DNA from 2 places in the Pseudoalteromonas sp. SG45-3 genome. Region 1 is predicted to be linked to the other one. Evidence: riboswitches for the same ligand, from Rfam matches in the RefSeq annotation. Region 1 holds a riboswitch; the other holds the start of a gene.
What was found. A riboswitch is a leader RNA that binds a small molecule or an ion and turns the genes downstream of it on or off. The one in region 1 is predicted to bind lysine.
Positions count from the first base shown of each region.

Region 1 (8,107 bases):
GCAACACCGGCGGTGAGCTTTGGTAAATTAGCATCTGGCTGTAAATACGAGCCGTAAATCATCATACAGCCCACACCTAGTGAGAGCGAAAAGAACGCTTGCCCCATTGCGGCAATAATTAAATTAGGGTCGAGTATTTGGCTAAAATCAGGAATTAAATATGCGGCAAAGCCTTCACTTGCGCCATCGAGTGTTGCAATGTAAGCAATTAAACCAACAAGCAATACGAGCAGCAGTGGCATTAAACGGCGCGACCACGTTTCGATTCCCGACTTAACACCTTTTAAAATAATACTGGCAGTTAAAATAAGCATAAGCGGCGTAAATACAAAATTACGCAGCACTGAGTCGCTATGTAAAAATTCGCTTGCGCCTGTAAAACCTAAAAATGTGGTTATGGGCTCAATAGCATAGGAGAGCATCCACCCTGCTACTATTGAGTAAAAGCTGAGCATGACAACTGCGCCTGCAAGGCCTATGTAACCGGCTGCTGCACCTACTTTACGGTTAGTGCTTTGCCATGCATCGCCCAATGCTTTTACCGGGTTAGCTTGTGCTTTGTGACCTAAATAAAGTTCGGTATACAGCGCAGGAAGCGCAAGTAAAAATATAACAATAAAATAAACCAGTAAAAAAGCACCGCCGCCATGGTTGGCCGCTTGCGTAGGAAAACCCCAAATATTACCCAAACCCACTGCTGCGCCAGCAGCGGCTAAAACAAAACCAAGTCGGCTTTGAAACCCATCACGCACTTGTGCCATACATCTACAAATCTGTTATTATTTTGATTATTGTGAATTAAACCATATTTCATGCCAGCTGAGTAATAAAATTGTACCCAGCCTTTATTAGTGGCGTTAACCGCTCACAATATCAGCGACTTCTTTTGCTTTAGGGCTTTTATGACTGAACACTTTTTTAAAAACGCCTTGAGTATTACTTCAACTCAATTGGCAAATTTGTCTTTTGCGAGTAACAGTATTTTATTATTTAATGCTAAAACACTTGAGCTTAGTGACTTTAATTTGCCCGATTGCTTAAGCCCATTTGAATTAACTATTATAAACCGCCGTAAAAGCCCACAAGCTAAGCAAGAGTATTTAGCAACGCGGTTATTGTTAAAACACCTTATTAAAGTAACGCAGCCACAACATGCGCACGTAGCCCTTAATAAAATGAGTACCGAATTTGACGAAGCAAGCTCAAAGCTGCAAATACATGTAAGTGGTGATGTTATAAATACCTGTATTTCACACTCGCATGGTTTAGTTGGGGTCGCACTAAATTTTGATAAAAGTGAGTTTGGTTTTGATATTGAAAAAGTAAGCCTAAAGCGCCCATTTGAAAAGCTCGCTAAGCATTTTTATCATAATGATGAAATTACACTTATCACCAAGCCCACTAATACCCAAGCCCAAGCAGATACGTTTTTTAGAATTTGGACATTAAAAGAGTCATTTGCTAAAGCCACCAGCCGCCCTATTGCAAAGTTACTTAGCCCTAATGTGTTTGACGAATTACATAGTGCAAAGCTGAGTGCTTGCAGTAATCGCGTTACTGTAGCTGATAGCAATGACAGTAATGTTTGTTTTGATGTGAGTGTGGTGCATAAAAAAAGCATCGACTGGCGATGCTTTTTATTAAATGACTTTATTAATCAATTTTGTTAAGTGATTTTACTGGGTAATTTTCCTGAATAACCGTTATTTACGCAGCAAAATCATTTTCTAATAAACGGCTATGAATAGACTGTACTACGTTATCTGACTCAGTTTGCTCTACTAAAAAGCACAGGTTGTGCTTACTAGCACCGTGACAAATTAATCGAATGTTAAAGTCTTTTAGTACACTCATTAAGTTCATTTCGTGTTGGCGTAATTGAATCTCAGAGCCAATAAGTGCCACCAATGTTAGGTTGTTTTCTACCGAAACATGGCAAAACTCTGCAAGCTTATCTAGGCATTTTTGATCAAGCTCTGGGCGCGAGGCGTTTTGCGCGTTATCAAGCGTTATAGCCACACTGATTTCTGATGTAGTTACCAAATCTACCGATATATTGTATTCACTTAATAGTGTAAATACGCGTGCTAAAAAGCCGCTTGCTAGTAGCATTTCTGGGCTTTTAAGCGTAAGCAATATTTGGTTTTTACGTTGGGTTACTGCGCGTATACCTGGTTGCTGCGATTTTTCGCGCTCAATCCACGTACCGCCACGCTCTGGCTCGCGGCTAGAACCTACAAACACGTTAATGTGGCTACGACTCGCTGGTAAAATAGTTGCTGGGTGTAATACTTTTGCGCCAAAGGTTGCCATTTCAGCGGCTTCGTCAAAACTTAAGCGTGCAATAGGCGTCGCTTTTGCGCACAAACGCGGGTCGGTGCTAAAAATGCCCACTACGTCGGTCCAAATATGCACACTTTTAGCGTTAATCGCTTCAGCTAGTAATGCAGCGCTGTAGTCTGAACCACCACGTCCTAGCGTTGTGGTGTGACCGTATTCGTCACTACCAATAAATCCCTGAGTTACAATTACTTGAGCGTCTAATAACGGAATTAAATGCTCTTTAGCAGCTTGCGCTGTGGCTGCAACATTGGGCGTTGCTTTACCAAATTGGCTGTCGGTTTTAAGCACCTTGCGCACATCAAAGCGATCGGCATTTAAACCTTGTAAACGCAGTACCTGAGCAAACAAATACGACGATAAACGCTCACCAAAGCTAAGTAGCTCGTCGTGTTGCTGATCGGTTGTTAGTGGCTCTTGAGCCAATGTTTGAAATGCTTTTAGGGTTTCGTTAAAGCCAACCGCTAAATCGGCATCTAGCGATAATTCATCTATAATAGTTTGTTGAATAGCAAGCACGCCATTTATGTGTTCTTGGCGCTCACTAGGAGTAATGCTTGATTTACACAGTGCAACTAAGTGATTAGTTACGCCGGCACTGGCGCTCACGGCAACAATACGTACGCTTTTATCTGCAACAATAATTTCGCTACAGCGACTCATCGCTTCAAAATTTGCAACACTTGTTCCACCAAATTTGGCAACGATGTAATCTGATTTTGCGCCTGATACTGTTTGTGGCACTGATTGGGTAGTCATTTAGTCTCCTTTCGCGGTATCCAAACCGCAATAAAACAAGAAGAACTTGGCAAAGGAATGCTTGAAGATAAGTCCACTGCCAGAAGCTCTCCACCTATATTGGTGACAGTTTTGAGGATTCAGCCCCATAAACCGAAAAACAATGACGACGTACCATTATTTCCCTCGGCGAGTACTTCCCTCCTTAATGATCATCGGCTTTCGTCGCCTAACATTAAGTACCTAAGTATCGCACCTCTTCTGAATGCTTTATTAACCAGTGGCTAATAAAACAAAACCCCACTAAGTAGCGGGGCTTTGAAAGTTATCGTTTAGACGTCTAGCTGTCAAGCATTTAATAATTTATGAGTTAAATAAAACTGCCCATGTAATACGAGCCCGCATATCCAACCGTGTAACAAATTAATAAATGCAGCGATAAACGCAAGTAGCTCATAAAGGTAAGCGCTTTAACTTTACTCATGGCAATAATGCCCGCAGCCGAACCAATAATAAGCATTGAACCGCCCACACCCGTTGCATACGTAAACGACAACCAATGTTGTTGGCTCATTACTATATTGGCTTTTAATAATGCAGCGGTAAGCGGTACGTTATCGACCCCAGCTGATAATATGCCCATTAAGTAGTTTGCGTATTCTGGTGCCATTACCGTGTATAGATCGGTAAATTTACTCAACATACCAATTTCTTTAAGTGCACCTACAAGTAAAAGTACGCCTACAAAAAACAATAATGTGTCGTATTCTATATCGCGAACAAAATCGATTATGTCTTTGTTTATGTCTTTTTTACGCATTAAAAATTGCGCCACTAAAAACATCACTGATAAGCCAAACAAAAAGGTTAATAGAGGCGGTACGCTGTAAATTACACTCAGCGTAAGTGTGCTCACTACGGTAGATAAAAATATAACAGCAATGGTTATGTCGGTTTTTTCAATGCGGGTTTTACCTGCACTAGCAAACTCAACACGCCCTTTCATACCTATAGACAGTAACGCGGCAAGCAGCATAACGCTTGCAAGTGCTGGCGCTATAAGTAGTAATAAATGAGCAATGGTTACTTTGCCATCTAAAAATATCATTAGTGTGGTTACGTCACCTGTTATTAGCGATACCCCACCTGAGTTAACTCCAAACACAATAAGCGTGGCGTATTTAATGAGTTTTTTAGGTTCAAGCTTTAACGACATAACAACCGCAAGCGATATAAGCGTCGCTGTTACGTTATCTGAAATCGACGAAAACAAAAACGCAAAACCACCCACCAAAAACATGAGCTTTTTTTCGCTAATACTTTTTGGCATAACACGGTGCACAATATTTTCTATAAACCCCTTTGAATTTAAATACGCGACAAAGGTCATTGCAGCCATTAAAAATAGCCATAGCGAGGCAATTTCTAAAATATTTTCATTTAAAAGATGTTGAATCGTATCGGGGCTTTGCCCGTGTAGGGGGTATATAAAAAGAAGAATCCAGCAAAGCGTACCAAAAAACAGCGTGGTTTTAGCTTTATTGACATGGATTATATCTTCTATAACGATCAGTAAAAATGCAATCGCTATCAGGGTTAGAATAATCGAGGAAACCATGGTAGTTAAACAACCTTTGATATAGTTTTAAAGAACACACAAATAACATTCCATTTCATGTGCCTATTTTCGGCGCGAATTTTAGCACTGCCTCTATGCAAAAACTATTATTAAATGGTCTTAAAAACGAATACTATATACAAACAAGATTAATTAAAAATACGTAATAATGAGTCTTCTAAAAGAACTCAATAATAAAATACTAGGATGTTGTAACCCCTTATGATCCCAGCTAAAAAGCTGCTAAACACCATAACCGAACATTGGGGTGTATTAGAGCTATTATTTAAACGTTTTAAAATGGCTGACTTTAGCCTAAAAGACGTACAAAACGCGATTAAGCAAAAGCAGTCTACGTGGTCAAACGAACGCATTTATAAAGAAACAAATCGTTTGTTAAACCAAGATATTTTAATTCCACTGGCTAAATCCTCTCAGCTTGAAATAAATCGTGCTATTGCTGATTTTGCTACTTTTTTACTGCAAGAAGAGCATTTAGGTTTAGCGCAAGAAATTAGCGTATTAGTAGAGGACCTAGCTCGTTTAGGTAACCGCTTAGATAACGCTGGCGAAATAGAAGACTTTGACGATTTGCGCCGCTACAGCCGCATTATGGATGATCGGGTGCGTAAAATAATGAAGCTCTATACGCACAACGAAAACGCTATTTTAAACATTGTGGAACAAGCCAAATCAAATAATGCAGTGCAATCGCTGCAAAAGCGTTATAAAGCGGTAATAGAAGCCTTTGACGAATACATAGAGCCAATGCTTGAAATGGTTGATATTCGTGGTGAATTTCATGCGTGTTTTACCCTCATTGAAGAGCAAATAAGTAAGCAAATACTGCACATTGAGCGCTCAGGTAAAGCGTATAACGACAAACGTATGCTGGAGCAATTACGTACCCGTATACTCGAAATGCATTTAATGGGCCGAGAAAGCTTACGTAAAAGTGCCGATATGCTTATGCCACTGCGCGAGGAGCTACGCCGTAATAACTTAATTACTCGCCAAGCAGCCAAAGTACTTGGGCTTGTACGTAAAAATGGCGTAGACAACATGCTAAGTGCTGTGCAGCCACATTTTGTGAGCGACGCGCAGCGATATTCGCTTGGTCAGCAACGCCATATTGTGGCTTACATGGCAAGCTTGGTTGAATTTGAACACGAAGAATACCAATTGCCTGACCAGCAAGACGTGCCTGCATTTGTTACGCCTAATATTCCTGACTACAACGATGTTAAAACCAGCTTTGCTAAGCGCTTTAATAAAAAACGCAAAAAGCCGCAGCCCTTGCTGCAATTTTTAGACGAAAGCTATCCAGATCTCGATGCCGACGAAATGCTATTTTTGTATCAAAAATTAGTCAGCGACAGCGATATTAAAATAATTCAAAGCGATGAAAAAGCCCGCGTAAAAATTGCCGGTCAGCACTTTTCTTTATATCCATTTAATTCAGAGCCTCAGCCAGATTCAAAGGCAGGTAAATAAACCATGACACACATAAACTTAGACGAGCTAACCCATCTACAAGCCATTAATAAAAAATTAGTAGCGGGTTATCACATTTGCGAGCAAGACAACGTAATGTGGCAAGAGCTTGACCAACACATAGAAGACTACACCGCCCTATTTACCGCCCTAGGTAACGATTTAAAACACGACAGCCGTGGCTTTTATTATTTTGGTAGCGACGAAAGTACGCCAAATATGGGCAAAATATCTCGCGCTATCGCGCTCACCATTTACATTTTAATTGAGCACTACGCCAATACGGGTAAAGACCCAATGCGCGCATTGTTTGACGACGTAAACGATTTAGAGCTTATGCAAACGCTGGTGCAAATTAACAAACATTTGTTTGATCAGCTTGAGATATTTTCGGGATCGGATTTGCGTAAAGACGTTTACCTGCGCATGGTGCGCTTAGGTTTAGCCCGTGAAGTAGAAGGCGGCTTTATGCTACAAGCGCCAATTCACCGCTACATAGATGCACTCATGGAAGTAAACGAAGAAACCTACATTACAGAGGACGAGGAATGAAAAATCTATACGGACTAAGCAAACTCGCCCTACTTAACACCGCAGGCTATGCAAAATGTGTGATCCCGCTTGATAAAAGCAGCTCTATTTGCGCGCCCAATAACACCGGTAAAAGCTCGGTTATTAACGCCCTGCAGTTTCCGCTTATTAACGATTTGCGCTTAACAGAATGGGACGGACACGATTTAGATGAAACCCGTAAGTTTTATTTTTCATCCGATCAGTCCTACATTTTACTAGAAGCTAACTTGCCTCATGGCTCGGTAGTAATTGGAGTTGCAGGCCTTGGTAAAATTGCCGGTTACGCGCATCAGTACTTTTGTTATCAAGGAAAGCTTGATTTAGAACTGTACACGCAAGGTAAAACTATTATTAAATTTACCAAGCTGTTCAACCATTTAAAATCGCTTAACTACAACCCTATTGAGCTTAAAGCACAAGAGTTAAATGCGCTATTGACTGGCGGCGCAACCCCATTTGACGGCGATATTAACCTAAAAATGATCCCGCTTAATAATGTCCAAGACTCCTCTATTTATAAAGAAATATTTAGACGTATTCTTAACTTACATAAATTGGGCGCAAGCGACGTAAAACGCTTTATGCTACGCGTGTTTGAACGCCATATGTCAAACTCTAAGGTCGACTTTTATGAAGTATGGCGTCGCTCGTTTGATAAAGTAAACCGCTCAAAACGCGAATTAAAAGCCCTTGAGTCAATGCAAGAGCCAATAGCAGCGCTTGAATCAATGCTTGAAAACCAAACCGTGCTTAAAGGTAAATTAGCCGCATACGCACCTAAAATTGACCAAGCACTGATTGATTTTGATACCTATCAAGAATCGCAACTTAATGAGCTGGGTATAGCCCTTGAAGATATAGAGCACGAAAAACACGAGTTTGAGCAAAAACAAAGCCTATACGTACAGCAATCGCGTGATATAGAGCGCAGACAAACTCAAATTGAGCAGTGGTTTTTAGATTACGATGCGCTTAAAAGCGAGTTTGAACTAGTAAATAAAGCCACCCTTAAAACCAGCCTGACTCAGTTAAAGCAAGATTACGAGTCGCTTTCGCACTCTATAACTAGCGCACAAGGGCAAAGCCTGCACACGCTTGACTACCGCATCAGCGAAACACAAAAACAAATTAAGAGCTTAAAGCTACAACTTAAAAACCTTGAGTTTAATTTGTTTACCCGTATGCGCGAAGACCTCTCGTTAAAAGAAGTAGAGGAAATATCGCGGATTTTAAACCCTGATATTCTCTCATTTGCGACCACCACTAATGGCGATATAACCATTGATGACGAAGACGCGTTTGGGGAATTTTTATCGCTGTTAAGTGAAAACGTTAAAGGCGGCG
Region 1 is NZ_JACJEN010000005.1:175,630-183,736, forward strand. It holds gene H5126_RS08385 (sodium-dependent transporter) at 1-761, opposite strand, end outside; gene H5126_RS08390 (4'-phosphopantetheinyl transferase superfamily protein) at 903-1,670, shown strand; gene lysC (lysine-sensitive aspartokinase 3) at 1,708-3,099, opposite strand; lysine riboswitch at 3,175-3,347, opposite strand; gene nhaD (sodium:proton antiporter NhaD) at 3,449-4,696, opposite strand; gene H5126_RS08405 (hypothetical protein) at 4,919-6,190, shown strand; gene H5126_RS08410 (condensin complex protein MksE) at 6,194-6,742, shown strand; gene H5126_RS08415 (ATPase) at 6,739-8,107, shown strand, end outside.

Region 2 (8,107 bases), on a different contig from region 1:
TTTTCTGGGTCGAGGTAATTTATCCAAAATATTTCTGGTTCGTAGTTGGTCTCACGAAATGGAGACGAAATTTCTGAGTTATAAATTTGCCAATATGATTGCAGTGTAAAGCCAAAAAATATGGCTTGGTCTTTATCCGAAAAATCATCGTAAAGAGGCACTTTTATCGATAGCTGATATTTGGCTTCTAGGTTGTCGAGCGGTTCGCCGTCGTTATCATCTGTTAGTGCATCAAAACCATCAAAAGGGCGATCGTTTGGGTGTGATACGTACGAAAGCGGTAAAATATAGTTACGCTTATGTGGCGTAATTACATTTCTATTTTTTTTACCTACTTCTTCACGGGCTTGGCGTTTATCAAGCGCGGTAAGTTGTTTATTTTCTTCAAGAGCTGAACACTTTTTACGAAGATCGTCTAATGTCTGTTTACCATCTCCGCCAATTACCTCATTTAAAATACACTGTTTTACAAGCTCGATGTCGTTATCTTGCTCGTTTGTAGCAACTTCTTCTTGTGCGAAGGTAGCGGTACTAATTAAAGCAGAAAGAGTTATCCAGTGGCGCCAGCTCATTGTAATTCCTTGTGAGTTTGGGTTGTTGTATGCGTTAATTTAATTATAACGTCTTTTTACATATGTAACGGTGAACTTTTACTGAATTTGTATTTATAACAAGGTCTATACGTATACAAAGTAAGTATAGATCAAAAGAAAAGCGGCCTAAGCCGCTTTTCTAATGCAAATTAACTATTTTAGTTAATTTATACCAATTTTATTAAAAACATGATCATTCTAGCGTATTAAATAGCTCACTAACTACGTTAAAAATTATTTATATAGAACAACTATGTACCATAATTTTAGCCTTGTTATTAAGCTATTTCCTTATCGCTATAATAGATCACTAATTTAATGCAATTGGTATTACTCTCACGCAATGAGAAGGGTGAGCTAAAGCTCAAATATGTTAGTAAAAAACTTATAAAGCTCGGTACCTTGATTAACACTCGCTGAGGCAAAGTGCAAAATAGCAATTGCATCGCAATCAAGAGTAAGTGTTTGCAATGGTTGCTCACTTAAGTAGCGCTCCATGCGTAAAATATTGGCAATAGGCTCACCAGCTTTAATGTGCCCGCCAAGTGGGGCTAAGTATTCAACCATGCCGCCAATAGGGGCGTAATAGGCAAAGTAGTCATCTAAATTACATGCATAACGGGTCATATTAGCTGGCGTATGCGGTGCGTTTTGTAATACGCCTTTGTGATTTAAGTAACTTAAAATGCTGTTTGCATCGTTTAATGCTTCTTTTAAGTCTATTTTTTCTTGGCTGCCTAGCTCTACAGTAAATGCTTCTACAGGTATTGATAATTCGCGGCCTTGTCCGCTAAGCGCATCACTTAAATGCCACCATGGGCAAAAGTTAGCTTCATCCATAGCGCCGTCAAAATCACTAGGAATAAGCAATACATGTTCAATATTAAAGTAACGTGCGCTGTCGGTTGCATAGGTTGGGCAGTACAGATGCTTGCTTGAAATAGGGCCTGTGTGTAAATCGAGTACTATATCAGCTTGATGAGCGAGCTTTTGTAAGTTAAGCGCAATGCGTTTACCCGTATTGAGTAAATAAGCAGGGCCGTTAAGTTTGCTGTCTACTTCGTCAATAAGTGCCTGTTTGAAGTTACTTTTTAATGTAGCGTCGTCATACTGAGTATGATTTTGTGCAAACTGTGCCACTAAATTTTTATTGTAGTGATACATGCGATTCCAATTAGTGCCCGTAATCGGATCGAACCTGCCAAGGGTAAACTCGCCAGATTTTTGATTACAGCCAATCGGATTTGCATAAGGTACAAGGGTAATATCGCCACTAAGTTTAAGGTGTTTTAATTGCTCAAGCAGCTGAAAAATAACTGCGTTACCTTGCACTTCAGCGCCATGCATATTGGCCTGAATGTAAACACTTGGCCCTGTGCCATCACCTTTTAAACGATACACAGGAATTGTAAGCGGTAAGCCGTTTGCAACTTCCCCTACTACAATGTTCTCTTGGCTAATGTGTGTTGTATTACTCATACTTGTTACCTTAAATAATGGCTGGCATTTTCGGCTTGGCGAACACAGGTAAGTGTACCGTTTTGCAAGGTGTACTCAGCAGCTAGCTCATGGCATAAAAAATACGGCATACTTTCGGTAAAGCCGTAAGCACCGCATTGGCTAAACACTAGCCAGTCGTGCTCATTTAAATCGCTTGGTAAGTTATGTTCACCCAAGCAATCAAGCGCTGTACAAAGTGGGCCGTATAAAGTGACCGCTTGAGTTTTAGCACTGGATTCACGCAGTAATGCAGCAGGAAAGTCTTGGCTGGTAACAGCAGGGCGTAATAAGTGATTTATACCGCCGCTTAAAATTACTTGCTGTTGATTATAGTTTTGTTTGCGCTCTACTACTGGGTTTGCGTAATGACCGCATTCGCCCACGGCATAGCGACCAAGTTCCATCCATAGCTCTTCTACACCCGCATCATTTTTAATTTTAGCGAGCGCAGCAATTAAGTCATCCCAATCAAGTGTTGCTTCGTTTTGTGTATAAGGAATACCTAAACCGCCACCTAAATCTAAAATCTTAAGGCTAATATTTAAATCGCTGGCAAGTTGGCTAAGAGGTGCAATCATTTGTGACCACAAGTCGCTTAGTTTTTGCGTGCTAAGCATGTTGCCCCACTGAAAAATATGCAGGCCGTCGAACTTAAGTGCAGGGTAGTCAGCTACATTGAGTGCTTGCCATTCATTACAACCCAAACCAAACGGCGTAAGGCTGTCGCCGCCCAGTGGGTTTTTTTCACCTTCAGGCCAGCGTAATTGTACACGCAGTAATACTTGTAACTGCGTGTTTTGTAGTTGTGCTTGTTGGTTTAACCAACGTACTTGATTGAGGCTTTCTGCTACGAATATACGCACGCCGCGCTCAATAAAGTGTTTTATTTGTTTAGGGCTTTTTGCAGGCCCTGTGTTGAGCACGCGCTGCGAGCTAATACCTTGTGCTAGTACTTGCTCAAGCTCACCTTTACTTGCTACGTCAAAATTAAAGCCAGCACTGTCTAAGCTTTGAATAATTTTAGACAGTGGATTTGCTTTTACCGCGTACCACAGTTTTACATCGGTTTGCGCAACTAAACGTGCAAGATGCGCGTTTAGTTGATCTAAATCGTAAACAAAAAAAGGTGTATCAAGTTGTTGTGTAATTGTATTTACAGCGGTTTTGATAGGCGTGCTCAAAAAGCTCATTATCGTAAAACCTCTTCAAGTAATAATGATGCATCGCTTTTTTCGTCGCGGTATTTAACTATTAACGCACACGACATGCTTAGGCCTTGCTCGCGCGCCCACTCGTTTGACGCAGGGCGAGAGCCTGGTATTACAATAGCGTACTCAGGGATTGGCTCGCCTTTATCTAGTTGGCGCTCGTTTACGCAGTCGTATACCGGAATAGTTGCTGATAAACGCACGCCAGGGGCAAGTACTGCACCTTTTTTAATAACTACACCTTCAACAATAATACAGCCAGCGCCAATAAATGCGTCGTCTTCTACAACTACTGGGCTTGCACCAATAGGCTCAAGTACACCACCAAGCTGAACTGCAGCACTTAAATGTACGTTTTTACCTACTTGTGCACACGAGCCAACTAATGCGTGGCTATCTACCATTGTGCCTTCGTCGATATATGCACCAATGTTTACATACGCTGGTGGCATAATAATCGTGCCTTTAGCAACATAAGCACCACGGCGAACACTAGAGCCACCCGGCACCATACGTACGCCATCATCAGTACTAAATTCTTGTGGAGCTAAGTTATGTTTATCAACAAAACCACCTGCAAACTCAGTATTAGTGCCATTTTTGAAGGCATCCAAAATGCCTTGCTTTACTTCTACGTTAGCCTGCCATTGGCCGCTTTCGTTTTGCGATGCTGCGCGTACTGCGCCCGATTCTAAATTATTTAATAGTTCTAACCAGCTCATTATAAAAACCTGTATTTAATGCCAAGATAAAATGGTGTTGTTTGCAGTTGTGATGCAATCGGTATGAGTTAACTCAAGGTGTGTTAAAGGTGGACGAAGTTGCGGGCTGCTTAAGCGGCCTTGCAAATGCATCAGTACCTTTACGGGAATAGGGTTTGCGACAGCAAATAGGCTATTAATAGCGCTTGACCACTGGGCAAATAAATTAGGGTGTTGACCACTTAAACTGCGCTTAACAAACTCGTGAGTTTGTTCAGGCCATGCGTTTGCAGCTACCGACACCAAACCTTTTGCGCCAGCTTGAGCAAAATAAGGCATTAGCGCATCGTCGCCACTAAAAATAGCTAAATTAGGCGCCGCTTGGCGGTAAGCTTCAAACTGAGCAATACTGCCGCTCGCTTCTTTTAACGCCCATAAATTTTTATTTTTTTGTAAGTTTTGAATTGTTGCCACTGGGATGCTAACAGCACTTCGACCCGGTACGTTATAAAGCATACATGGGTGAGCGCTTGCATTTAGTAGGCTTTCAAACCAATGAGTTTGACCTATAGCACCAGGCTTTGCATAAAGCGGTGAGCCAAGTAAAAAGCTATGAATTGGTAGTGTATTACAGTAGTTAACCCACTCAATTTGTTGCTTTAAGTTACTACCGCCCACAGCAACCATGAGTGGTACTGTTGGTTTTAGCTGGCATACGTGTTCAACAATGGCTTTTTGCTCTTTTAGCGTTAGTGCTAAACCTTCGCCCGTACTGCCAAGTAGCAAAATACCGTTATGTGCCGCTTCTTGATCGCTAACCAGCTTAGTTAACGTGTTGTAGTCAACATTGCCGTGTTGATCAAATGGCGTAACGAGCGCGGTCCACAGTGAGTAGTCGTTTAAATTGAAGTTGTTGATCATCTCTCACGAACTTATAATTTGTACCAATTTTATTAAAAACGTGATCATTTTAGCGATAACTAATTTAATGCAATTGGTATTATTCGAAGAGTTAAAAAGCTTTATGGAAGGAGCCGCATTAACGTCGTTCGAACTAATAATTCGAAGAGCGAATGGGCTTAAAATAATAGGGCGCACGGCCTTAATATTTAAGACCAGAAGCTCTCCACCAAACTAACAAGCTGCTTTTTATAAACAGCTATTGGTGACAGTCGCTAGGGTTCAACCTAGTCGCCCGAAATAAACACCTCGCAAAAGTGGTTACTTCTCGGCGTTAATTCCCCTCACGTATGCTCACTGGAGTTTGCGCTCCTAACATACGCTACCTGAATAACGCACCTCTTCTAGCCCTTTGCACCTGTTTGTAGAGTAAAACTTACAAACCTGTGCAATTTTAATAGGGTAATTACGGCGATTAAAGCATTTTAGCCGTCTAGGTGTCAAGCGACTAAATACAGATTAATTCATCGAAAAGAGGGGTGGTTACGTATTAGGTGCTTTTCTCGTACACTAGCAATATAAGTAGTGAGGTATTTAATTAGTATGGAAAAATTTAGCGATATTTATAAGCGAGCGGTAGAGCGAAAAGGCTCTGAAAAAATGCTTAAGTTATTACTTGCAAAACCGCTATCTAAAAAACAACTAAGCACGTTAAGTGACGACGATTGGCTTGAAGAATTTACTCGAAAAGTATTTCAAAGCGGCTTTTATTGGTCAGTCATAAATAATAAGTGGGCAGGCTTTAGAGAGGTTTTTTGGGATTTTAGCGTTGATAAGTTATTAATGATGCCACCCGATATGCTGGAACAAAAAGCAACGGATGAGCGCATTGTTCGTAACTATAAAAAAGTAAAAACAATTACCGAAAATGCTTACATGATCCACGAAATAGCAGGGGAACATGGCAGTTTTAGTCAGTTTGTCGCTAATTGGCCAACAGACGATATTATTGGTTTGTGGGCGTATTTAAAAAAACATGGTTCACGTTTAGGCGGAAATACAGGGCCTTATGCGCTGCGTGCACTTGGTAAAGATACATTTTTGCTATCACGCGATGTAGAGAATTATTTGCGTGCCCATAAAATTATAGACGGCGGCTTACAAACTAAAAAGTCACTAAATGCAGCCCAAGCTTTTTTTAACGAAATGCAAGAGCAAAGTGGCTTAAGTATGCAAGAGTTAAGCTTAATTGTTGCTTATGGCGTAGGTGACAACCGTGTTGGTATAAGTCAGCAATAATAGGAATTACAATGAAATTAGTGCCAAGATACACAGGTGTTGCAGAAAACTTCGCAATAGAAGATTTCCCTGCAAGTGTCGCCTCTCCTCAGTTATTACTGTGGAATGAGAGCTTAGCAAAAGAGTTTAATATTAACGTTGCGGCTGATTTGCGTGCCAGCACTTTTAGCGGTAACGAAAAACAGGCGATTCCTGCAGTAGCACTTGGTTACTCTGGGCACCAATTTGGACATTTTTCACCACGCTTAGGCGATGGACGAGCGCACTTACTGGGCGCTATTAGTGATGATGAAAACCAGTTATGGGATATTCAATTAAAAGGCTCTGGTGCTACTCCTTACTCAAGAGGTGGGGATGGACGTTGCGCACTTGGCCCTGCTATTCGTGAATACGTAATGAGCGAAGCAATGCATGCACTGGGAGTTAAAACCACACGCTGCTTAGCGGTTGTTGGCAGTGGCGAAACGGTTTATCGTAATCCGCCACAAGCAGGGGCTATCGTTACGCGTGTAGCAACGAGCCATATTCGTGTTGGTTCATTTCAATATTTAGCGACGCAAGGCGATGTTGAAGGGCTTAAAAATTTAGCCGATTTAGCTATAGAGCGACACTACCCAGAAATAACCGATACAGGTTCGCAGCGATACTTAGCATTTTTAGGCGCTGTGATTAAAAACCAAGTTAAGCTAGTTGTGAGCTGGATGCGTGTTGGCTTTATTCACGGAGTAATGAATACAGATAATACGCTAGTTAGCGGAGAGACTATTGATTACGGCCCGTGTGCCATGATGAATAGCTTTGATTTTGATACCGTATTTAGCTCTATAGACAAACAAGGCCGCTATGCATTCGGTAATCAACCTAATATAGCTAACTGGAACTGCGCACGCTTAGCTGAGAGCTTAATACCACTCATTAGCGATGATGACGAGCAAGCTGTTTCATTAATGACGCCATTTATTAATAGTTTTGCTGAGCAGTTTAATACTGAGTTTACGGCTATGTGGGCACAAAAACTGGGTTTAAATGAATCTAGCGATAGTAGTGGCGAGTTAATAGCAGAGTTGTTAACGCTATTAAAAGATAATCAGCTCGACTACACCAATACCTTTGATGCGCTTACTGAATCCTTAAAAGGAGAAAAAAGCGTACCTGAGTCGCTAATTGAATGGAGAGCTAGGTGGGTAAGTTTAACTGACGATAATAGTTATGAAGTAATGAGAGCGGCAAATCCTCGTGTTATACCGCGAAATCATGTGATCGAAGAAATAATTGCACAATATAACGCTACAGGATCCAGCGAGTTGCTACAGCGCTTTATAAAAATAGCCAGCAATCCATATTCTAACAGTGAAGAGTTATCAGAGTTTTGCTCTCCACCGACGAATGATAATGACTACCAGACTTTTTGTGGTACTTAATACTTAACTTTAAATATAACCACATGATTAAAAAGAGTCATTTTTTAATCAAACATGCGCATATACCTAGGGGAATGCTAATTCTGGTGGTATTATGCGCACAATTAAAACCAAGCAATATTTCTTTGCATTTATAAGTGCATTTAATTTAATTGCTCTTACATTCCTTGCTAAGTACTAATTTACAAAAAACTACTATATTTATTTTTCAATAAAGTTTTAATTTCGCCTATAGTAAGTGGATGTGTGTTGCGACAAGGCATAGAAAAAAGTAATAAACTTTATTTTTCGTTAAGTATTGATTAACAAAGGCTCAGTTAGTCTATATAAAACTGATTGAGCTAGTATCGATTAGCTACAATTTAAAATTGTTCAAATGGGAAGAAAACAATGAAATTAAAATCACTTACAATTGCAATCGCGTTGGCTGCAACTAGCGCATCTACATTCGCTGCTGATAAAGAAGAAGGTTTCTACATTGGCGC
Region 2 is NZ_JACJEN010000009.1:50,018-58,124, forward strand. It holds gene H5126_RS12070 (phospholipase A) at 1-572, opposite strand, end outside; gene H5126_RS12075 (succinylglutamate desuccinylase/aspartoacylase family protein) at 951-2,072, opposite strand; gene H5126_RS12080 (PLP-dependent decarboxylase) at 2,078-3,283, opposite strand; gene H5126_RS12085 (2,3,4,5-tetrahydropyridine-2,6-dicarboxylate N-succinyltransferase) at 3,283-4,023, opposite strand; gene dapA (4-hydroxy-tetrahydrodipicolinate synthase) at 4,039-4,923, opposite strand; lysine riboswitch at 5,114-5,314, opposite strand; gene H5126_RS12095 (DNA-3-methyladenine glycosylase I) at 5,506-6,201, shown strand; gene H5126_RS12100 (YdiU family protein) at 6,213-7,622, shown strand; gene H5126_RS12105 (OmpA family protein) at 8,013-8,107, shown strand, end outside.
Region 2: another riboswitch for lysine. It lies ahead of dapA (4-hydroxy-tetrahydrodipicolinate synthase); the one in region 1 lies ahead of lysC (lysine-sensitive aspartokinase 3).